3 regions of the Streptomyces sp. NPDC002156 genome follow, and region 1 is predicted to be linked to each of the others. Evidence: riboswitches for the same ligand, from Rfam matches in the RefSeq annotation. Region 1 holds a riboswitch; each other region holds the start of a gene.
The links. Region 1 has a riboswitch for cobalamin ahead of ACWCRB_RS43470 (ABC transporter ATP-binding protein). Riboswitches for the same ligand answer to the same signal wherever they lie in the genome.

Region 1 (7,622 bases):
CACCTCGCCGAACTCGCGCATCCCGCTGAAGGAGTCGTCGTAGATGACCTCGCCGCGCGCGTTCAGCGCCAGTACGTCGAGCAGGTCGACGCCCGCGCCGTCGGCGATGCCCTGCATCTCCTCCACCAGGTGCGGCGCGTAGTCCCGGACGGGGTCGAGCCAGCGGGCGGCGCGGGCGGTGACCTGCTGCCAGGTGAGACCCGACGAGGCGCCGAAGGCCTCCTCGTAGTAGCCGAGGGAAGCCGCCAGTTGTCCGGCCACGGCCTCTCCGTACTGCCTGCCACGCTGGGCCGGAGTACCGGAGATCTCGACGACCGGGAGACTGTGCTGCATGCGGGGGCTCCTCGAAAGACACATGTGCCGTAACATTCGTTCCGAAAGTTCGACTTTCTGGAACGCGATGTTCAGAGAGTAACGTCAGTGACGTAGGAGTCAATGGCTGTAATGGCGATTTCAAAAACGGGCAGTGCCGCCCCCGGAGGGCTCACGCGTCTGCGCGCCGCCGTCCGCGACCAGTGGGACGAGCTGTCCGCCTCCGAGCAGACCGTCGCGCAGTACCTGGTCAGCGCCCCTGCCGAGAAGCTGATGTTCGCCAGCGCCCAGGAGCTGGGGAGCGCCAGCGGCACCAGCAACGCGACGGTCGTACGCGCCCTCCAACGATTGGGTTACGCCGGTCTGCCGGCGCTCAAGCGGGAGCTGGCGGCCGACTTCACCGCGGCCACGGCCCCCGATGTCCGGCTGGCGCAGCGCATCGCGCATGTCGGCAAGGACCTGGAGAACATCTGGAGCGACATCTTCGAGGAGACCCAGGAGCGCATCGACCAGTGCCGGCGGCTCACCGGGACGGAGGCGCTCGAACGGGCGGTCGCCGCGCTCGCCGAGGCCCGTGAGGTGCTGTGTTACGGGGCCGCCGCGTGTGAACTCGGGGCCCGCCACCTCGCCCGGTCGCTCGGCCGGATCGGCCGCCGCGCCCGTTTCGCGGGCGAGACCGGCTTCGCGCTCGCCGACTCGCTGCTCACCCTGGGGCAGGGCGACGCCGTGGTGATCTTCCAGCCGGGGCGGCCGCTGCCGGAGCTGACGGTCCTGGTGGAGCGGGCCCGCGCGGTCGGTGCCAAGGTCGTGTTCGTCACCGACGAGCTGAGCGAGGCCTTCGAGGACCGCGTCGACGCCGTACTGATCGCGCCCGGTACACCGACCGGGATCACCAACGAGGTCCTGACCGCCCTGATCGTGGCGGACGCGCTCCTGCTCGCACTGACCGCCCTGGACGAGACGTCGGCGGTCGAGCACTCCCACCAGCTCAACGCACTGCGGGCCCTGCTGCCGGGGGAACAGGGGAACCGTCGCGGCTGAGCGGCTGCTACAGGGTGGCGCTGTCCCACACGGCGGTGAGGCCGGTGTCCGATGTCGCGGCATCGTCTATCGGCTGCTCCGCCCAGATGGTCTTGCCGCTGTGGTGGTACCGGCTGCCCCAGCGTCTGCTGAGCTGGGCCACGAGAAAGAGCCCTCGCCCGCCTTCGTCGCCCGCCAGGGCCCGGCGAAGGCGTGGCTGGGTGTTGCTGGAGTCGCGGACCTCGCACACCAGGGTGGTGTCGTCGTGGAAGAGACGCAGACCGACGGTGCCGCCCGCGTACCGCATGGCGTTGGTGACCAGTTCGCTGACGGTCAGTTCCGTCGTGAAGGTGAGGTCGTCGAGCCCCCACTCGGCGAGTCTGCGCGCGACGGCGTTCCGGGCTTCGGCGACCGCCGCCGGATCGTCGGGGAACTGCCAGTCGGCGATGTCCGCCGCCGGAAGCAGCCGGGGCCGGGCCAGCAGGAGCGCCATGTCGTCGCGGGGCGGCGCCTCGGCGGCGCGGGCCATGACGGCACGGCCGATCTCCTCCAGCGTCCCGTCGCCCCGGCAGAGGGACGTGAGGGTGTCGAGAAGGTCCCGGGTGCCCTGGTCGGCGTCGCGGGATCCCCGTTCCACGAGGCCGTCGGTGTAGAGCGCGAGGGTGCTGCCTGCCTCCAGGGCGACGGTGGTCACCTCGAAGGGCATGCCGCCGACTCCGAGCGGTGGTCCCGGGGACACCTCGACCGGACGGGCGGTGCCGTCGGGCCCGATCACCGCGGGCGGCGGATGCCCGGCGCTGGCGAGGGCGCAGCTGCCGGTGAGCGGATCGTAGACCGCGTACAGGCAGGTGGCGCCGATGGTGTCCCTGTCCTCGGGATCGGCCTCGTCGGCGAGTTGCTGGACGAGGTCGTCCAGGTGGATGAGGAGTTCCCCCGGCTCCAGTTCGAGGTCGGCGAGCGTACGGATCGCGGTCCGCAGGCGTCCCATGGTCGCCGCGGCGTGCAGTCCGTGGCCGAAGACGTCGCCGACGACGAAGGCCACCCGCAGCGAGGGCAGCGGGATGGCGTCGAACCAGTCGCCGCTGATGTCCGCCCCGCCGCCGGCCGGCACATAACAGCCGGCCGATTCGGCCGCCGCGGTGCTCGTCGTGGCCCTCGGGAGCAGACGCTGCTGCAGCGCGACCGCTGCCCGGTGCTCGCGGGTGTACCGGCGGGCGTTGTCCACGCTGAGCGCGGCCCGTGAGGAGATGTCGAACACGAGGTCCGCGTCCTCCTGTTCGAACGGCTCCGGCTGCTCGGTCCGCCAGACGGCCACGAAACCCAGCAGCAGACCGCGCGCGTACAGCGGCGACACCACGGCGGAGTGGCCCCGCTCGGGCATCACCGCCCGGATCAGTTCCGGGTCGCCGAGGAGGTCGAGCATCTCCTGCCGGGTCGTGTTGTAGACGGTGTCCCCCTGGATGGCGGCCCGCCGCACCTGCGGGACATCGGGGAACCGCGGGACCACCCCGCCGACGGGAACGAGTTCGGCGGGCCAGGGCCCGGTGGCCGAGGCGACGGCCACCCGGCGCAGCCGCAGCCAGTCGCCGGGCCGGATCACCTTCGACGGCTCCTCGCCCTCGAGCACGGACTCGGCGATCTCGACCGACGCCATGTCCCCCAGGGCCGGTACCAGCACGTCGGCGATGTCCTGGGCGGTGCGGGTCACGTCCAGGGAGGCGCCGATACGTGCCGACGCCTCATGGCCCACCTCCGTGCGCCGCCGCGCCCGCCGCTGCTGCGTGCTGTCGGTGAAGAACGCGGCGATCCCGGTCGGCCGGTCGTGACCGTCCGCCAGCCGGAAGGCGGACACGGACACGTACCGCTCCCGCCCGGACCCGTCCGGTGCGGACATCCGCTGTTCCCGTGCGAGCAGCGGCACTCCCGTGTCGAGCACCTGCCGCAGCTGGTCCCCGACGTCCTTGGCGTCCGCCGGGGAGATGACGTCTCCGAGACGGTGCCCGGGGCGCAGCAGCGGCCAGCCGTGCACCTCGGCGATGACGTTCGTGCGGACGACTCTCAGTTCGGTGTCACAGAGGACGACCCCGAGGAGGGACTGCGCCAGCAGGGCGGTCAGCAGCGACGATCCCTGTTCCTGTTCGCCGTCCTCGCGGCTCGGCGCCAGCAGCAGGACGCGCTGGGAGGACCCGCCCAGGGGCACCTCGTCGACGGTGGTGTCGACCGTCCGGCCCGAGGCGTGCCGGAACGCGACCCGCCCCGCCGGTACGGCGAGGGAGTCGCCCCGGGTGTCCGCGCCGCTCCCCCGCACCGGCTCGGCGAGCAGCCGTGCCAGTGGCCGCCCGCAGACCTGCTCGGCCGGCCGCCCCAGCAGTTCCGCCGCCGCCCGTGACCACCCCTGGACGATCCCCGCGCTGTCGAGCAGGACGACGGCGACCTCGTCGGCCGGTATGTCCACGCCGTCGTGCTCGCTCAGGCCTGCCATGCGCACCTCACCTGCGGCGCTGTCTCCCGCGCCGCGCTCCCCTTCATTATGGTGCGCCGCCCTGCACCACGCCCGGCGCCCGCGACAAGGGGACGCAGGGGCACTTGGCCGCCGAATACGTTATTGCGAAAATCTTGCAATAACGCCCGCACGAGGCCCCTCAGGCGGGTCACCTCCCCTTGCGCCAGTGCTCGAATCGTGGTTCCGGTGTGAACTCCATGCTGAACGAGGCGAGCTCGCCGACGAGGAGTCCGCGCAGGAACTCGACCATGCCCAGGGGGACGACCTCGCACGTCTTCGAGCCATGGCGGGCGAAGAGCAGGACGGGCCATTTGTCGGGGTCGGGATCGCTGGTCAGCCAGCACAGCATGTCGGCGTGGGACGTATAGCCCCAGGCGAGGATGTGCTCCGGGTCGAGGTCCAGGTCGTCCTGGTCGTCGCCCTCCTCCTCCCAGGCCAGTCGGGCGTTCCCCGTCTCGTCCTCGAAGTCGTCGGGGGAGAACGGGTAGGCGCCCGTGGGAAACGGCCCGAGGATTCCGACCTCGCCGATCTCCTCCTCCGATTCGATGCCGCCGACGCCGTACACGGACATGAAGTCCCTGTAGTCCCGGGGGAACCCGGTGCCCCACTTCTCCTCGGCCGCCTGCCAGTCGATGTCCTCGCCCGCGCCGGGAGGCGGCGGCAGGAGCTGCCGCAACGCCTCGATCCCCGTGAGGTCTTCCATGCTGGTCCCCGCCCTTCGATCAGGTCGTTCGAAAGTCTAGGGAGCACCACTGACAACGCCTGCGGCCTTCACGCCGTACACGTCGGCGATGAGTTCCTCGGTCAGGACTTCGGCCGGGCTGCCCGTCGCCACCAACCTGGCCCTCCTTGAGCACGACGAGTGCGTCGCAGTACATCGCCGCCAGGTTCAGCTCGTGTCCAGCGCGGTGTGTACAGCCCTGTCGTCGGCCGGGGTGGCGGGGGTCCAGGCGCGGCGGTGCGGGACGTTCGCCGGCACGTCTTCGGACTCGGGATCACCCGGACGGAGCGCCTTCCCGGAACCCGGTCGTGTCCGACCTTCGTCCAGTGGCTCGTGTCGCCCCGCCCGTCACCCTCACCACTGCGCGTCAGCTCCGGGTTCGCACCGGATTCCCTTGACCGGCCTCAGGAAATCATCACGTGAGGCCGAGGTCACATTTCAGCCGAGGTCAAGGTCACAGCCTGGCGCTCTGCTGCGGCCGGACCTCTCTGGCCTAGCATCCGGGCATGACAGTCCTGCCCAACGACGGGCTCTCGCTGGCCGCCGAGTTCCCTTCCACGACCCATGAGCAGTGGCAGCGCCTGGTGGAGGGCGTCCTGCGCAAGTCGGGCAAGGAGGTCTCGGGCGCGGCAGCCGAAGACGCGCTGTCCACCGCGCTGGAGGACGGGCTCACCACCCACCCCCTCTACACGGCGCGCGACGAGTCCCCCGAGCCCGGCTTCCCCGGCTTCGCCCCCTTCGTACGCGGCGGACGGCCCGAGGGGAACACCGTCGGCGGCTGGGACGTACGGCAGCGGCACGCGACCCTCGTCGGCGACGCGGTGCTCGCGGACCTGGAGAACGGCGTCACCTCGCTCTGGCTGACCGTCGGCCCGGACTCTATCCCGGTGGCGTCGCTCGCCAGGGCCCTCGACGGCGTCTACCTCGACCTGGCCCCCGTCGTCCTCGACGCCGGACAGGAAGTGGAGCCCGCCGCACGGGAGTTGCTGCGGCTGTACGAGGAGCGGGGCGTCGCCAAGGAGGCGGCGCGCGGCAACCTCGGCGGCGACCCGCTGGGCCACGAGGCCCGTACCGGCGAGGAGTTGGCGTTCGCGCCGGTCGTCGAGCTGGCGCGGCTGTGCGCCGAGCAGTACCCGGGGCTGCGCGTGCTGACCGTGGACGCGCTGCCGTACCACGAGGCCGGCGGCTCGGCCGCGCAGGAACTGGGCGCGTCCCTGGCGACCGGGGTGGCCTACCTGCGGGAGCTGACCGAGGCCGGGCTGACCGTCGAACAGGCCTGCGCACAGCTGGAGTTCCGGTACGCGGCCACCGCCGACCAGTTCCTGACCATCGCCAAGCTGCGCGCGGCCCGGCGCCTGTGGGCGCGGGTCGCCGAGGTGTCCGGGGCGCCGACGGCCGGGGCTCAGGTGCAGCACGCCGTGACCTCGCCGGTGATGATGTCGCGCCGCGACCCGTGGGTGAACATGCTCCGTACGACGGTCGCCACACTGGCCGCCGGGGTCGGTGGCGCCGACTCGGTCACCGTGCTGCCCTTCGACCACGCGCTGGGCCTGCCGGACGCGTTCGCGCGCCGGATCGCCCGCAACACCTCGACGATCCTGGTCGAGGAGTCACATCTGGCGCGAGTGATCGACCCGGCGGGCGGCTCCTGGTACGTGGAGCGGCTCACCGACGAACTCGCCCACGCGGGCTGGGAGTTCTTCCAGTGGATCGAGGGGCTGGGCGGCCAGGCCGCCGCCCTTCGCTCCGGGCACCTCGGTGAGGCGCTGGCCTCCACCTGGGCGGCGCGCTCCGCCAAGCTGGCCAAGCGGCGCGAACCCATCACCGGCGTCAGCGAGTTCCCGAACCTCGCCGAGCGCCTCCCGGACCGCGAGCCCGCGCCCGAGCCGCCGTCCGGCGGGCTCCCCCGGGTGCGGCGCGACGAGGCGTACGAGGCGCTGCGCGCCCGCTCCGACGCCCACCTCGCCGCCACCGGAACCCGGCCGCGCGTCTACCTCGCGACCATCGGCCCGGCCGCCGCCCACACCGCGCGGACGTCCTTCGTCTCGAACCTCTTCCAGGCCGGCGGCATCGAGCCCGTCACTGCGGGCACCTTCGAGGAGAGCGGCGCCACCGAGGTCTGCCTCTGCTCCAGCGACACCCTGTACGAGGAGCAGGCGGCGACCGTGGCGGCGGAACTGAAGGCCGCCGGTGCCTCGCACGTGTTCCTCGCCGGCCGTCCCGGGCAGTACTCGGACGTCGACTCGTACGTCTTCGCGGGCTGCGACGCCGTAGCCGTGCTCTCCGCCACCCTCGACCGCATGGGAGCGTCCTGATGGGAATCCCCGACTTCTCCGGAATCGAACTGGGGACCCCGACCGCCGGTAACGGCGCCACCGACTGGCGTACGGCCGTGAAGGCGGCCACCGGCTCGGACGAGACCTTCTGGGAGACCCCGGAGGGCATCGCGGTCAAGCCGCTCTACACCGGCACCGACCTGGAGGGCCTGGACTTCCTCTCGACGTACCCGGGTGCCGCCCCCTATCTGCGCGGCCCGTACCCGACGATGTACGTCAACCAGCCCTGGACGATCCGTCAGTACGCGGGTTTCTCCACGGCCGAGGAGTCCAACGCCTTCTACCGCCGCAACCTCGCCGCCGGCCAGAAGGGCCTGTCGGTCGCCTTCGACCTGCCCACGCACCGGGGTTACGACAGCGACCACCCGCGCGTGACCGGTGACGTCGGCATGGCGGGCGTGGCCATCGACTCGATCTACGACATGCGTCAGCTCTTCGACGGCATCCCACTGGACAAGATGACCGTGTCGATGACGATGAACGGCGCCGTCCTGCCCGTTCTCGCGCTCTACATCGTGGCGGCGGAGGAACAGGGCGTACCGCCCGAGAAGTTGGCCGGGACCATCCAGAACGACATCCTCAAAGAGTTCATGGTCCGCAACACCTACATCTATCCGCCGAAGCCGTCGATGCGGATCATCTCCGACATCTTCGCGTACACCTCGCAGCGGATGCCCCGCTACAACTCCATCTCGATCTCCGGCTATCACATCCAGGAGGCGGGCGCGAC
Region 2 (7,622 bases), on a different contig from region 1:
GCCTGTTCTCGTCCTGGCTGGTCGACGAGGTGCGCCCCGGTGACGTGCTCGACGTGATGACCCCGACCGGCGCCTTCACCCCCGACCTGACCGCACCCGGCCGCCATGTCCTGATCGCGGCGGGCTCCGGCATCACCCCGATGATGTCGATCGCCGAGTCGATCCTGGCCGCCGACGACCGCTCACAGGTCACCCTCCTGTACGGCAACCGGCGTACGGACACCGTGATGTTCGCCGACGAACTCGCGGACCTGAAGGACCTGTACCGTACGCGCTTCCAGCTGGGGCACGTACTGTCGCGCGAACCGCGCGAGGCCGAGCTGTTCTCCGGCCGCCTGGACGCCGAACGGCTCACCGCGCTGCTCTCCGGCCTTGTCGACGTGCCCGGCACCGACCACTGGTGGCTGTGCGGACCGCACGGCATGGTCCGCGACGCCCAGCAACTGCTGGCCGAGTTGGGCGTGCCCGCGGGCCGCGTCCACCAGGAGCTCTTCTACGCCGACGATCAGCCGCTCCACGAGGTCCAGCACACGGACGCTGCGGTGGAGGGTCCGGTGAGCCGGGTCACGATCACCCTCGACGGCCGCTCCACGACGACCGCGCTGTCCCGGGAGACGACCGTCCTGGACGGGGCCGCCCGCACCCGCCCCGACCTGCCGTTCGCCTGCAAGGGCGGCGTCTGCGGCACCTGCCGGGCCCTGGTCACCTCGGGCGAGGCGGACATGCGCCGCAACTATGCCCTGGAACCCGCCGAGGTCGCCGCGGGCTACGTCCTGACCTGCCAGTCGTTCCCCGTCTCGGAGACCCTGACCGTCGACTACGACACCTGACCCGGAAGGGCATGGCCGGGTTTGTCGGGGCCGGTTGCGGCAACCCGATCGAAGTGACCCCTACGACTACGCATACGTCTTCGCCTTCGCAAGAGGAACTCTTCCGGTTCCTGGAGGACCGGTTCGTCTGCGCCCAGGCATGCACCGAGTGCGCACGGGCGGCCGCACTGCGCGCGAGCTACGTCGACCCGGACGGATCCGCCGACGACGCCCTCGCACGCCGCAAGGGCATCCTGTGCGCTGAAGTGTGCGACGCGACCTGCCGCCTGCTCTCCGAACAGGCACCCCAGGACGAGGCCGCGCTCCGCGTCCAACTGGATTGGTGCCGCACGGTCTGCCTGGAGACCGCCCAGATCCTCGACGACCACCTCGGAGCCGAGGACGCGTCGAAGGCATGCCGCGAGTGCGCACAGGCGTGCGCGGACTTCATCCGGACGCTGGGGACGCCGGGGGCCGTGCGCGACGGTGGCGCCTGAGAGAGCCCTCGTCCGGCACTCCCGCTACTCCTCGTACTCCCCGTGCGGCGCCCCGAGCCGCCACCCCACCCGTACGTTCCAGCGCCCCGCCCGACCACTCAACTCCGTTGCCGTCAACGGCGGAACGTCGATCCGCCAGAACGCCGACCCGGGCGCCCCCAGCACCCGTACCGTCACCGCCCGTACGACCTCCGGCTCGACGACCGCGACGGAGCGGCCCGCGACCTGGGCCGCCGTGTCGTCCAGCCAGCGTGCGACCCGGTCGCACAGCGCGTGGACCGACTCGCCGCCGTGCGGGGCCGACTGGGGGTCCGTCAGCCACTGGGCCAGCGCCTCGGGTTCCTTCTCCGTCACCTCGGTGAGGGTCGCACCGCGCCAGCGTCCCGCGTCCAGGCCGGCCGGGCCGGGGACGGACACGGAGTCGAGGCCCAGTGCCCGAGCCGTCTCCCGGCAGCGCGCGGTGGGGGAGACCCAGACCCGGGAGACCGGCGGCAGCGTCCCCGCCGCCGCCCGGGCGAGCCGCAGGCCCGACTCGTCCAGGGAACAGTCGTCGTCGAACCGGGCCTCCCGCAGGGCCGCGCTGATCGCCGGTGAGATCAACATCACTCGGCTCGTCATCCAATCGCTCCCGCGCTGCTCATTCCCGCCCCAATGTCGTTGTCATGTACGGAATTTGAGGCAGCGTACGGCGCACCGGAGCGCCGTACGCCGTCCCATGCGCCCTTGGCCGGATCCCCGCTTCGCGGTACGTTCTCGTCGATATTGACGACAGTTCGACGGAAGCCGGTGGGAATCCGGCACGGTCGCGCCACTGTAAGCCCCGTACGCACCCTGCCCGGTGCGGTCCGGGGGCAAGTCAGACCCGTGGCTGTCGTCCTCCGCACCACCGATACGGGACGCGAGTTCCCCCAGGAGGTCCTGTCATGGCACAGTCCGCCGTTCAGCCGACCGCTGCCCCCACCGCCGTACCCGCGAAGCTGCCGATCGGGGCGATCGCCCCCTGGGCGGTCTTCTTCGGCGTACTGATGCTGGTACTGCTCTACTTCGTCGGCGCCGAACAGGGCGCCACCTCCCTGGTGTCCGGCGAGGGCGTGCACGAATGGGTGCACGACGCCCGTCACCTCCTCGGCTTCCCCTGCCACTGACGACGACAGGGAAACGTACGAGCCGATGAACTCCACCACTGTCAGAAACCTCCTGGTCCGCGGCATGCTCGCGGGCCTTGTCGCGGGCGCGCTCGCCTGGGTCGTCGCCTACCTCCTGGCCGAGCCGCTCGTCGACGACGCCATCGCCTTCGAGGAGGCGCATGCCGCGCACGAGCACGGCGGCGAGGAACTCGTCTCCCGCGCCCTGCAGTCCACCGCGGGCCTGGGCACCGGTGTCCTCGTCTACGGCGTCGCGTTCGGCGGGATCGCCGCCCTCGCGTACTGCTTCGCGCTCGGCCGGGTCGGCCGCTTCGGGCCGCGCGCGACCGCGCTGCTCCTCGCGGGGGCCGGGCTGCTCGCCGTGTACGTCGTGCCGTTCCTCAAGTACCCCGCCAACCCGCCCGCCGTCGGCGACGAGAACACCCTCAACCAGCGCACCGCGCTGTTCTTCCTGATGGTCGCGCTGAGCGTGCTGCTGGCCGTCGGCGCGGTGATCCTGGGCAAGCGGCTCGCGCCGAGCCTGGGCAACTGGAACGCGACCCTCGCCGCGGGCGCCTTCTTCGTCCTGGCCGTCGGACTCGCGTACGCGTTCCTCCCGTCGTTCACCAACGAGGTCCCGGAAGGCTTCTCCGCGAGCCTGCTGTGGCAGTACCGCGTGGCGACCCTCGCCATCCAGACGACCATGTGGACCGCGTTCGGCCTGGTCTTCGGCCTGCTGGCGGAACGGCTGCTGGTGCCGAGGGCGACGGCGGCCGTCGGCGCGAGCGGCGCTGAGTCGCAGGCAACTCCTGTGGCGCACTGAGCAGTTCGCGGCTCCAGCCGTGAGGGGGTCCCGGACGTCCGGGACCCCCTCAGGCATGTGTGCACCCACCCGTACGCGCACCGCCATTCCCAATTTCTGGAACACGTTCTACCGTGTGCGCCGACAGGTCCGGCCCAGGGGAGCCAGCAGGAGGCGCCGTGCATCTCGAATACACGCCCGAGCAGCAGCGACTGCGCACCGAACTCCGTGCCTACTTCGCCGAGTTGGTGCCGGACCGCGCCTACTCGCGGTTCGGCGACCCGGCCGCCCAGAAGCGCTTCTACCGCGACACCATCCGCCGCCTCGGCGCCGACCGCTGGCTCGGCGTCGGCTGGCCGCAGGAGTACGGGGGACGCGGGCTGACCCCGATGGAACAGTTCATCTTCTTCGACGAGGCCGCCCAGGCGGGCGTACCGCTGCCGCTCATGGCGCTCAACACCGTCGGACCGACGATCATGCGGTACGGCAGTGACGAGCAGAAGACGTACTTCCTGCCGAAGATCCTGGCCGGTGAGATCGACTTCGCGATCGGCTACAGCGAGCCGGAGGCGGGCACCGACCTGGCCGCCCTGAAGACGCGCGCGGTACGGGACGGCGACGAGTACGTCGTCAACGGCCAGAAGATCTGGACGACGAACGGCGACACGGCGGACTGGGTGTGGCTCGCCGTCCGTACGGACCCGGACGCCCCGCCGCACAAGGGCATCACCATGCTCCTGATGCCGACCACCGACCCCGGCTACTCCTGCACCCTCATCCGCACCCTCGCCTCGCACGACACCACCGCCAGCTACTACGAGAACGTCCGCGTCCCCGTCGCCCACCGCGTCGGCGAGGAGAACCAGGGCTGGCGGCTGATCACCAACCAGCTCAACCACGAACGCGTCACCCTCGCCGCACACGGCACCATGGCCATCCGCTCGCTGCACGACGTACAGCGCTGGGCGATGGAGACGAAACTCGCCGACGGCCGCCGAGTCATCGACCTGCCCTGGGTGCGCCGCCGCCTCGCCCAGACCCACACCAGGCTCGACGCGATGAAACTCCTCAACTGGCAGATGGTGAACGCCGTCCAGGAAGGCACCCTCACCCCGCAGGACGCCTCCGCGGTCAAGGTGTACGGCTCCGAGGCCCGCCGCGAGGCCTACGCCTGGCTCCTGGAGATCGTCGCCGCCCCGGGCGCGCTGAAGGAGGGCTCGGCCGGCGAGATCCTCCACGGCGAACTGGAACGCGGCTACCGCTCGGCGGTGATCTTCACCTTCGGGGGCGGCAACAACGAGATCCAGCGGGAGATCATCTCGTGGATCGGGCTGGGGATGCCCAGGGTGCGCCGCTGACGGCGGCGAGAAGAACCTGGTGGCGGTGCACTACAAGAGGACGTACGACGCGACCGACCGCGGCGCCGCGCTCATGGACATCTTCCGGTTCGATAAGGGCCGGATCGTCGAGCACTGGGACGTCATCCAGGACATCCCGGAGACGTCGATCAACGACAACACCATGTACTGAGCAGCCGTTGCCGGAGGCCGGTCACAGGCCGTACATGGTGCGGAAGAACTGGTCGATCTCGCGGCGGGTGGGTGCGGGGCGGGGCCAGGGCGCGGGCGACGGCGACGCGCTGGCGCTGCCCGCCCGACAGCTCGCTCCGGCGCTGCGCGGCATGGTCCGCGAGCCCCACGAGCGACAGCAGCAGTTCGACGCGCTCCCGCCGCTCGCGCGGGTCCGCCCTTCGCAAGCGCAGCGGCACGCCCACGTTCTCGGCGGCCGTGAGGATGGGAATGAGCCGGAACGACTGGAAGACGAAGCCGATGCGCTCCCGGCGCAGCGCGAGGAGGGCGTCCTCATCCTGGTCCCGCAGCTGCAGCCCGTCGACGGTGACGTGTCCGCTGTCCGGCTCGTCCAGACCACCGACGATGTTGAGCAGGGTGGTCTTGCCCGAGCCCGAGCGTCCCTTGAGAGCGACGAGTCCCCCCGGGGGACCTCGAAGGAAACGCCACGCAGAGCATGGACGGCGCTGGCACCTCGACCGTACGACTTGTGCACATCCGCCACCTGCAGCATGGCTGCGGTCACCGCCTGCCCATCGCGCCCCCGTATGCTCCGCCGATTCCGCAGCGCGCCGGTCTCTCACCCGTCACCACAACCGGCCAAGCCTCCTGAACAGCTCACGGACACGTTCTCAGGCGCTGTCGATCGTGTTGAGGAAGTCATGGAAGGCCCGGTGTGTGCGTGGGGCGTCGCCGGTCGCGTCCAGGTCCATGAGGAGGCCGCGGATGACGGCGAGCACGACGGTGGCCAGCTCGGGGCGTCCGAGGCTGCGCATGCCAGCCTCGAGGGGCGCGAGCCAGTCGGTGGTCGCGGTCCGCCGGAAGCCTGGCCACAAGGGCTCGCCCGCGGTGTCGTGCAGTCGGCTGAACATACGGAGGTAGGGCTGGCCTTCCGGCCCGGAGATCGCGGACCAGGCGCGGGCGAGGGTCGTCGGGTAGGGCTCGTCGGGTCGCAGGCGTATCAGGTCGGTGAAGGCCTGGAGCTGGCGCTGCCGGGCCTGTCCGAGGATCTCGCGGAGCAGTCCGTCACGGGTTCCGAAGTGGTAGATCAGCATCCGGCTGGAGGTACCCGCGGCCGTGGCCAGCGGCTCCAGCCGGTCGGGGAGCCCGTGTTCGAGCGAGTAGTCGGTGCACGCGGCGAGCAGCCGCTCCCTGATCTGTGGCTGCCGCTGCCTGCCCATCGAGCCACTTTTTCACGTAATAACCAGTACGTCTAATGTCATTTAAGAGGCAAGCGAAGCTCGCGAGTGAAGGAAGACGAAGGGGTCGTGATGAGGGTCGTTTTCGTGCACGGGGCATGCGTCAGGGACGGATCGTGGTGGTGGCACCGAACCGGTGAGCTGCTGGCCGAGCGGGGTGTCCTCAGCGAGGCACCCGCCCTGCCGAGCTGCGGGGAGACGGGTGAGGCGGCGGGCGCGGGCGGACCCGGGCTGGCCGAGGACGTCGCCGCGGTCCGGGACGTACTGACCGCGAGCGACGAGCCGACCGTCGTGGTCGCCCACAGCTACGGCGGGATCGTCACCGCGGAGGCGGCTGCCGGCATCGACGCCGTGCACCACCTGCTGCTCGTGTCGAGCTACCTGCCCGAGGTCGGGCAGAGCCTCTCCGCGCTCGGCGGCGAGGAGCCCGCCCCGTTTCTCGACATCGATCCCGAGGCAGGCACCTTCACCGTCCGGCCCGATGCTCTGGCCGAGACCTTCCTCCAGGACTGCGATGAGCAGATCCAGCGGCAGGCCGTGGACAGGACGGCCCGGCAGAGCCTGGCGGTCCTCGAACAGCCGGTGAAGGCAGCGGCGTGGCGGCACGTGCCCTCGACGTACCTCGTCTGCGCCCAGGACAGAGGCACCCCCGCCGAACGGCAGCGCGAGTTCGCGGGCCGGGCGGGCAGCGTCGTGGAACTCGACGCGGGCCATCACCCGTTCCTGTCCCGGCCGGCCGCCGTACGCGAACTGATCCTCGGGCTGTGAACGCTCCGAAACCCCTTGTGGACTGCGGTGTACCGAAGGACTGACTGTCTTTCCGGCTCCGTGCCGCTGCCGATGCTCAGGGCCATGAGGGCGATGCGTGAGGTCCTACGGGAGGAGGACGATGCCGTCGTCGTCGGCGTGGAGCCGGTCGCCCGGGCGGAAGGTGACACCGCCGATGACGACGGGCACGTCGACCGCGCCCTCGGCGGCCTTGCTGCTCTTGCGCGGGATGGTGCCCAGGGCCTTGATGCCGAGTTCGAGGGTTGCGAGGGCGGCGGAATCGCGGACGGCTCCGTGCAGGACCAGACCGGCCCACCCGTTGTCCTGGGCGGCCCCGGCGATGAGGTCGCCGACCAGGGCGGTGCGCAGGGAGCCCTGGCCGTCGACGACGAGGACGTCGCCGTGGCCCGGGGTTCGCAGCAGGTCGCGCAGCAGGCCGTTGTCCTCGTGGCAGGAGACCGTGCGGACCGTGCCGGTGAAGGAGCGGTGGCCGCCGAACTGGCGGAACTGGAGGTCGCAGACGCGCAGTTCGGCGCCGTACTGGTCGACGAGGTCCGCGGTGGGCAGCGGGGCGGGGGAGTCGGGCATGAGAGGGAGTACGCCTTTCGGGCGGTCGGCTGCCGCGCTCACGTCGTGTCCGGCCGTCGGGACGGGAGGGGCGCGAGCGCGGCGGCCTGTTCGGGGGTAAGGGGACGGGTGGGGTGGCCGTGGAGTAGTAGGTAGGAGGAACAGTTTGCCTGTCTCCTCCGGTTCCCCGGCCGCGTGGGCGGCCTGCAGGAGGCCGTGATGACGGCCGTGGTTGGCGAGCAGAAGGGTGGCGTCGGTGAGGCGGACTAAGAGGTCGGCGGCCGGAAA
Region 3 (7,622 bases), on a different contig from region 1:
TCCAGCTTCGCCAGGTCGCCGTACGTGTCCGCGCGGGCCATCGGCGGTACGAGGTGGTCGACGACGGTGGCGTGCCCGCGCCGCTTGGCCTGGGTGCCCTCGCCGGGGTCGTTGACGATGAAGGGGTAGACGAGGGGGAGTTCACCGAGCACGGCGTCCGGCCCGCACCCGCGGCTCAGACCGAGTCCCTTGCCCGGCAGCCACTCCATCGTCCCGTGCTTGCCCATGTGGACGACGGCGTCCGCGCCAAAGCTGTTCTCCAGCCACCGGTAGGTCGCCATGTAGTGGTGGGAGGGCGGCATGTCGGGGTCGTGGTAGATCGCGATCGGGTTCTCGCCGAAGCCGCGCGGCGGCTGGATCAGGACGACGACGTTCCCGAACTGGAGGGAGGCCAGGACGATGTCGTCCCCGTCGACGTACAGGGAGCCCGGCGGCTCGCCCCACGCCTCCAGCATCCCGTCCCGCAACTCGCCGTCCAGCTTGTCGAACCATGCCCGGTAGTCGGCAAGCGGCACGCGCGCGGGTGCGGCGGCCAGCTGCTCCTCGGTGAGCCATTCGACGTCGTGGCCACCGGCGTTGATGAGCCGGTGGATCAACTCGTCGCCGTTGTCCGGATGTCCCTCGACGACGTACCCGGCATCCCGGAGCGAGTCCAGCACCCGTACCGCGGAGGCGGGCGTGTCCAGGCCCACCGCGTTGCCGACGCGTGAGTGCTTGGTCGGGTAGGCGGTGAAGACGAGGGCGAGCTTCTTGTCGGCGTTCGGCTTATGCCTCAACTGGGCGTGCCGTACGGCGATTCCGGCGACGCGGGCGGCCCGCTCGGGGTCGGCGACGTACACCGGGACGCCGTCGGGCCCGTCCTCCTTGAAGGAGAACGGCACGGTGATCAGCCGCCCGTCGAACTCGGGGATCGCGACCTGCATCGCCGCGTCCATGGGGGAGAGGGCGGCGTCGGAGGCGTCCCACGTCGCCCTGGACGACGTAAGGCAAAGCCCTTGCAGCACAGGCACGTCGAGGTCGGCGAGCGCCCCGATGTCCCAGGCCTCCTCGTCACCGCCGGCCGAGGCCTCGGAGGCGTGCGTACCGCCGGCGGCGAGGACGGTGGCGATGAGGGCGTCGGCCCCGGCGAGCAGTTCGTACAGTCCCGCGTCGGCCCCGCGCAGTGAACCGCAGTACACGGGAAGGGCGTTGACGCCCCGCGCCTCGATCGCCTCGCACAGGGTGTCGACGAACCCGGTGTTGCCGCTCAACTCGTGGGCCCGGTAGAAGAGCACACCGACGGTAGGACGGCCGCTCTCGCACGCGTACGAGCCGTGCACCCCGTACTCGGGCATCTTCTGCGGCTCGACGAACCCCTCGCCGGTCAGCAGCACGGTGTCGGACAGGAACCGTGCCATTTCCACCAGGTTGTCGGGCCCGCCCTCGACGAGATAGCGCAGGGCCTCCGCCACGACACCCGCGGGCACCGACGACTCGGCCATCAACTCGGCGTCGGGCACGGCCTCACCGCCGAGCAGCACGGTGGGCACACCGGACGTCTTCAGATAAGCGAGCCCGTCCTCCCACGCCCGCTTCCCGCCCAACAGCCGTACGACGGCGATGTCCGCGCCCTCGACGAGCGCGGGCAGCTCCTCGGCGACGTCCACCCGGGTCGGATTGCCGATCCGGTACGAGGCACCGGTGGCGGCCCGGGCCGCCAGCAGGTCCGTGTCGGCGGTCGACAACAACAACACTGTGCTCATGCGGGCGCTCCCGGTGGAATGAAAGGCAGTCCTTGTGGCGCGCCCGACTCGATGAGCCGCCAGAGCGCGTCCGTGTCCGCGTGCTGTTCGATGAGATCGCCGAGCAGGTCGAGCTGTTCCTCGCGCAGCCCGGCGAAGGAGGTGTCGGGGGCCGGTACGAAGCGCCGGCCCGCGGCGGCGGCGACCTCGCGCAGGAAAGCCCGCCGGAACCCGTCGGATTCGAGCGACCCGTGCCAGTGCGTACCCCAGACGGCCCCGACCCGACACCCGTCCAAGAAGGCTTCCCCTCCTGCGATTTCGGCAACGCCGTGATGGATCTCGTACCCCTCGACGTCCTCACCGAGGGCGGTGCCGACGGGCCGGGTGAGGGTCTTCTCGCGGGCGAACCGCACCCGCACGGGAAGAACCCCGAGGGCGTCGACAAGGCCCTGGCGACTCTCGACGTCGTCCTCGATCCGCTCGCCGAGGATCTGGAAGCCACCGCAGATGCCGAGTACTGGCCGTCCCTCGGCAGCGCGGCGCACGAGAGCGTCCGCGAGCCCGCGCTGCCGCAGCCACTCCAGCGCCCGCACGGTCCCCCGAGTCCCCGGAACGACGACGAGATCGGCGTCGGCGAGTTCCTCCGGCCGGTCCACGAACCGTACGACGACGCCCGGTTCGGCGGCGAGGGCGTCCACGTCCGTGAAGTTGGACATCAGCGGGATCGCACAGACGGCGACCCGCAGCACGTCCTCCCCGACGGGCGGGGAGACGTTGGACTCCCGCACGGTCCCCCGCAGGGAGACCCGCAGCCCGTCCTCTTCATCGATCCCGAGCCCGTGCCGGAAGGGCAGGACGCCGTACGTCGGCCGCCCGGTGAGCCCGAGCAGCATGTCGAGCCCGGGTTCGAGCAGGGAGACATCCCCGCGGAACTTGTTGACGAGGAACCCGGCGACGAGCGCCTGATCCTCGGGGGACAGCAGGGCGACCGTCCCGAAGAAGGAGGCGAAGACACCGCCACGGTCGATGTCGCCGACGACAAGCACAGGGAGCCCGGCATTCCGAGCGATCCCCATATTCACGATGTCGGTCCGCCGCAGATTGATCTCAGCCGGACTCCCGGCCCCCTCACAGATCACCGCGTCATACGTGCCCCGCAGTTCGGCAAGGCACTCCAGCACGGTCCCGAGAAGCTGCTGCTGCCGCCCTCCGTGATAGCCACGCGCACTCATCTCACCCACGGGCTTCCCCATGAGCACGACCTGACTGCTCTGGTCGCTCCCGGGCTTCAGCAGCACGGGATTCATGAGCGCGGTGGGCTCGATGCGGCAGGCCTGCGCCTGCATGGCCTGAGCCCGCCCGATCTCGGCACCTTCACGCGTGACAAAGGAGTTGAGGGACATGTTCTGAGCCTTGAAGGGCGCGACTTTCACCCCCTGCCGCACGAGCCACCGACAGATCCCGGCGGTGACGACACTCTTCCCGGCATCGGAGGTGGTCCCGGCGACAAGCAGCCCACCACCGACGGTTCCGCCACTCATGACGTACGCCCCTTCGCTACGAGCCGTGCGACGGCGACACTGACCCCAAGGGCAAGCCAGGTGACCCGCCGGGACAGCCGTACGGCCCGTTCGACGTCCTGGACACCGACGGCACGCCCGTACTCCCCGTTGAGCACGGGCCGATGCTCGACCCGCCCCGCGTAGGACAGCGTCCCGCCGAGCCGAACCCCCAACGCCCCCGCGAAGGAGGCCTCGACGGGCCCGGCGTTGGGGCTGGGATGGCGGCGGGCATCGGCACGCCAGGCCCGGACGGCCCCGCGCGGATCACCACCGGCGACAGCGGCGAGTACGGCGGTCAGCCGAGCCCCCGGCCACCCGGCGAGATCGTCGAGCCGGGCGGAGGCCCACCCGTACCGCCGATACCGAACGGACTTGTGCCCCACCATGGCGTCAAGGGTGTTGACGGCCCGGAACCCGACCAGCCCCGGAACACCACCCACAGCCCCCCACACGAGGGCCCCCACAACGGCGTCGGAGGTGTTCTCGGCAACGGACTCGACGACGGCCCGGGCGATCCCGTCGGAGTCGAGGGCCTGCGGATCACGCCCGCAGAGATGGGGCAGCCGCTCCCGGGCCCCGTCGACATCCCCGGCCTCGAGTGACCGCCCGACGGCCCGAGCCTCCCGGCCGAGTGAAGTCCCCCCGACCACGGCCCAGGTGGCGGCGGCGGTGAGTGCGACGGAAGCGGTACGGGACGGACGTACGACGGAACGGGCCACCGCGGCAAGCGAGACGGCACCGCCCACACACACAGCGGTGTGCAGCGCCCCCCACCCCCGATGGTCCCGCCACAACACCCGCTCGACGGCACCGGCGGCCCGCCCGAACGCGGCGACCGGATGCCCTCGGCGCGGATCACCGAGAACCAGATCACCGAGGAGTCCGAGGGCGGCGCCGTACGCGAAGACGCGATCGGCACGCATCGGCTCAGCCGGCCGTGGGGTCGGGAAGCGACCTCGTGCTGTACCTCGAACGGCAGGCGAGCATGGCGATATGTCCTCACTCAGGGTGTCCACGCCCTGGTTCGACGAGACCGACGGCGAGAGTTCCTGGCTCCCGGGGTTACCTACCCCGGTGACAGTGGCGGGACCGCGCCGGATTCACACCGGCTTCCTCTTCTGCCGCCGTACATGGCTCCGGCAGTCCACCACGGGCCCGGAACACCCGTCAACTTGCCGTTGACCTGGAAAGGAGGACTGTGCTGAGCCCCACACCGCCAACGGAACGGCGGCGCGGGAACACGCTTTTCGGCCCTCAGGCCACGATCAGATAGATCCCGTATGCCACAACTGACGCGCAGGCGGCAAAACATGCGTAGGCCCCCGTAACGGCGAGCCCGGCCGACTCCCCCTGTGTCGCCGCCCGTTCGCGCATCGAGAGCCCGACGATGCCCAGGGTGAACACACCCACCATGGCCACGGTGATGACGAGGCTGACGCCGAAGACGGAACCGAGGGCGGCCCAGTCGATCTTCATGTTGCTTCCTTCTGCTTCCTTCTTGCTCGGACCGGGGCTGGGCTCAGAGGGCCGTTGCCGACGGCTTCGCCGTGGCCTCGGCCGGGCTGGGGATGGTGGCCGTGAGGTCGTCGGTCATGGTGCCCGCCGGGGGAGGGGTCACGGCGGCGATCGCTGTGGTCACGACGCCCGCGGGCTCCTCGCTCTCGGCATCGTTGACGTTCGTGTGGTCGATCACCTCGCGGCGCGACACGACCCAGATCGCCGCGCTCGAAGCGATCAGGAAGACGGCCACCAGCGCCGTACCCCAGTCCCCGAACCCGGTCACCCACTCCGCCACCGCACCGACCAGTGCCGCTGCGGGCAGCGTCAGTCCCCATGCCACGAACATGCGGGTCGCCGTCGACCAGCGGACCACGCCGCCCTTGCGGCCGAGGCCCGCGCCCATCACCGAGCCCGACACCGAGTGGGTGGTGGAGAGGGAGAAGCCGAGGTGGGAGGAGGCCAGGATGACCGTCGCCGCGCTGGTCTGGGCGGCGAAGCCCTGCTGGGGCTGGAGGTCGGTCAGGCCCTTGCCCATCGTGCGGATGATGCGCCAGCCGCCGAGGTACGTGCCGAGCGCGATGGCCAGGCCCGCGGAGAGGATGACCCACACCGGCGGGTCGGAGTCGGGGGCGACGGCGCCGCCGGCGACCAGGGCGAGGGTGATGATGCCCATCGTCTTCTGCGCGTCGTTCGTGCCGTGGGCCAGCGACACCAGGCCCGCGGAGGCGATCTGGCCGACCCGGAAGCCCTTCTCCGCCGCCTTGCCCTCGGCGTGGCTCGCGCTGAGCCGGTACGACAGCCTGGTTGCCAGCATGGCCGCGATGCCCGCCACGATGGGGGCGGCGATCGCCGGGATCAGCACCTTCGTCACCAGGACGTCGCCGTGGACCGCGCCCGCGCCCGCCGAGGCGATGGTCGCGCCGATCAGGCCGCCCATCAGGGCGTGCGAGGAACTGGAGGGCAGGCCCACCAGCCAGGTCAGCAGGTTCCAGAGGATCGCGCCGACCAGCGCGGCGAAGATCACCTCGGGACGGATACCGCTCTCGTCGACCAGGCCCTTGGAAATCGTGTTGGCGACCTCCACCGAGAGGAAGGCGCCCACGAGGTTGAGGACGGCCGACATGGCCACCGCGACCTTGGGTCTGAGCGCGCCGGTCGAGATGGTGGTGGCCATCGCGTTGGCGGTGTCGTGGAAACCGTTCGTGAAATCGAACGCGAGCGCGGTGACGACCACGATCGCGAGGATCAGCGAGAAGCTTTCCATTTACCCAGATTTCTTTGGGACGACAGTGGCTGGTGGACCGTAAGCAACCTGGGTAAACGGAAGATGAACTGAAGGGGTATGGGGAGTGGCTTGAGGCGTGGTGTCTTCTCACGCCCCCTTCGCGAACCGCTTGAGCTGAGCCGGCGTCCCGTTGAAGAGATTCTGGTCACCCGGCAGTGTGCCGCTGTTGTCGTACTGCCAGAACGTCCAGAGCTTCCAGCCGCCGGACGGCAGCGCCCCGGCGTCGGCCGCGTTGTAGCGGGCCAGCCACAGGGCGTGCTTCGAGGTGAAGACAGGGCTGCTGTTCGTGCAGTTGTTCCACCAGTGGGCGGTCGTGTAGATCACCGGACGGCGGCCGGTGAGCCGGTTGACCTCGTTGCTGAAGGCCGTGATCCAGCTCGCCATCTTCGCCTTGCTCAGGCCGTAGCACTTCTTCTTGCCGTACGGGTTGTACTCGATGTCGAGCGCGGGCGGCAGTGTCCAGCCGTCCGCGCGCCAGGCCCCGCCGTTGCGGATGAAGTGCCGGGCCTGGGTGATGCCGGACGACTTGTCCGGCAGGGCGAAGTGGTAGGCGCCGCGGATCAGGCCTGCGGTCCGTGAGCCGTTGTACTGCTGGCTGAAGTACGGATTGCGGTACGTGTGGGACTCGGTCGCCTTGACGTACACGAAGGTGGCGCCCTTCGCCTTCGCGGACTGCCAGTTGACGTTCTTCTGGTGCGACGAGACGTCGTGCCCCTTGGGCTTCGCGGCCGCCGAGACCGGAACCTCCGTCAGGACGGTCCCCCCGATGGCGAGCGCCGCCGCGGTGGCCGCGAGTGCGCGCGAGCGGCGGCGTAATGGTGTGCGACGGACAGGCTGGAACGGCTTGGGATCGCGGGCCATGTGTCCCCCCGGAATGGCTGCGTACGGAAAAATCTCCCAGAGGCTACTGGAAGATCGACAAATCGCCATCGCTCTCCGGCCAAAGCGCGCCCACGCGCCGATGCGTGCGCATATGCGCCCTTACGATCAACGGAGTTCGGGCCTAGAGTGCCCTCGCCCGGCGGCGGCCCGGGACCGTGCCTGGCAGGATCACGGCATGGCCGATCAGCGACGGGACGGGCGTGACGTGCGGGGCAGTGCACAGGAGGCGGGTACGGCGGAGGGGCGTGCCGTGCCCGACGAGACGGCGCGCGCCTGGGCCGCGCTCGTCGCGACAGCCCGCCGCACGGTGGCCGACGGACTGGTCGTCGGCACCTCCGGCAATGTCTCCGTACGGGTCGGTGACACCGTCCTGGTCACCCCGTCCGGCGTTCCGTACGAACGGCTCGCCCCCGCCGACATCGTCGGCGTCGACCTGACCGGTCGCCAGGTCCTCGGCACCCTCACCCCGACGAGCGAACTGCCCATGCATCTCGCCGTCTACCGCGCCACCGGCGCCCGCGCCGTCGTCCACACCCACGCCGTCCACGCGACGGCCGTCTCGACGCTCGTCCGAGAGGTGCCGCTGATCCACTACATGGCGGCCGATCTCGGCGGCCCCGTCCGAGTCGCCCCGTATGCGACCTACGGCACCGAAGAGTTGGCCGAGAACAC

Region 2: it holds a riboswitch for cobalamin, as region 1 does, so the genes downstream of both, ACWCRB_RS19700 (CbtB domain-containing protein) here and ACWCRB_RS43470 (ABC transporter ATP-binding protein) in region 1, are expected to answer to the same signal.
Region 3: it holds a riboswitch for cobalamin, as region 1 does, so the genes downstream of both, ACWCRB_RS45290 (cobalamin biosynthesis protein) here and ACWCRB_RS43470 (ABC transporter ATP-binding protein) in region 1, are expected to answer to the same signal.

Annotation. Positions count from the first base shown of each region.
Region 1 is NZ_JBSFDA010000201.1:4,480-12,101, forward strand. Features, by position in the region: gene ACWCRB_RS43450 (C45 family autoproteolytic acyltransferase/hydolase) at 1-333, opposite strand, end outside; gene ACWCRB_RS43455 (MurR/RpiR family transcriptional regulator) at 445-1,353, shown strand; gene ACWCRB_RS43460 (SpoIIE family protein phosphatase) at 1,361-3,814, opposite strand; gene ACWCRB_RS43465 (SMI1/KNR4 family protein) at 3,984-4,538, opposite strand; partial or broken gene ACWCRB_RS43470 (ABC transporter ATP-binding protein) at 4,575-4,734, opposite strand; cobalamin riboswitch at 4,793-4,974, opposite strand; gene ACWCRB_RS43475 (methylmalonyl-CoA mutase family protein) at 5,063-6,871, shown strand; gene scpA (methylmalonyl-CoA mutase) at 6,871-7,622, shown strand, end outside.
Region 2 is NZ_JBSFDA010000044.1:9,645-17,266, reverse strand. Features, by position in the region: gene paaE (1,2-phenylacetyl-CoA epoxidase subunit PaaE) at 1-830, shown strand, start outside; gene ACWCRB_RS19710 (ferredoxin) at 884-1,306, shown strand; gene ACWCRB_RS19705 (histidine phosphatase family protein) at 1,331-1,924, opposite strand; cobalamin riboswitch at 2,060-2,192, shown strand; gene ACWCRB_RS19700 (CbtB domain-containing protein) at 2,230-2,451, shown strand; gene ACWCRB_RS19695 (CbtA family protein) at 2,477-3,253, shown strand; gene ACWCRB_RS19690 (acyl-CoA dehydrogenase family protein) at 3,412-4,590, shown strand; gene ACWCRB_RS19685 (nuclear transport factor 2 family protein) at 4,616-4,762, shown strand; partial or broken gene ACWCRB_RS19680 (ABC transporter ATP-binding protein) at 4,845-5,314, opposite strand; gene ACWCRB_RS19675 (TetR/AcrR family transcriptional regulator) at 5,433-5,981, opposite strand; gene ACWCRB_RS19670 (alpha/beta hydrolase) at 6,072-6,767, shown strand; gene rraA (ribonuclease E activity regulator RraA) at 6,873-7,355, opposite strand.
Region 3 is NZ_JBSFDA010000229.1:5,399-13,020, forward strand. Features, by position in the region: gene cobN (cobaltochelatase subunit CobN) at 1-1,742, opposite strand, end outside; gene ACWCRB_RS45285 (cobyric acid synthase) at 1,739-3,262, opposite strand; gene ACWCRB_RS45290 (cobalamin biosynthesis protein) at 3,259-4,206, opposite strand; cobalamin riboswitch at 4,308-4,447, opposite strand; gene ACWCRB_RS45295 (hypothetical protein) at 4,538-4,759, opposite strand; gene ACWCRB_RS45300 (anion permease) at 4,803-6,047, opposite strand; gene ACWCRB_RS45305 (lysozyme) at 6,156-6,929, opposite strand; gene ACWCRB_RS45310 (class II aldolase/adducin family protein) at 7,126-7,622, shown strand, end outside.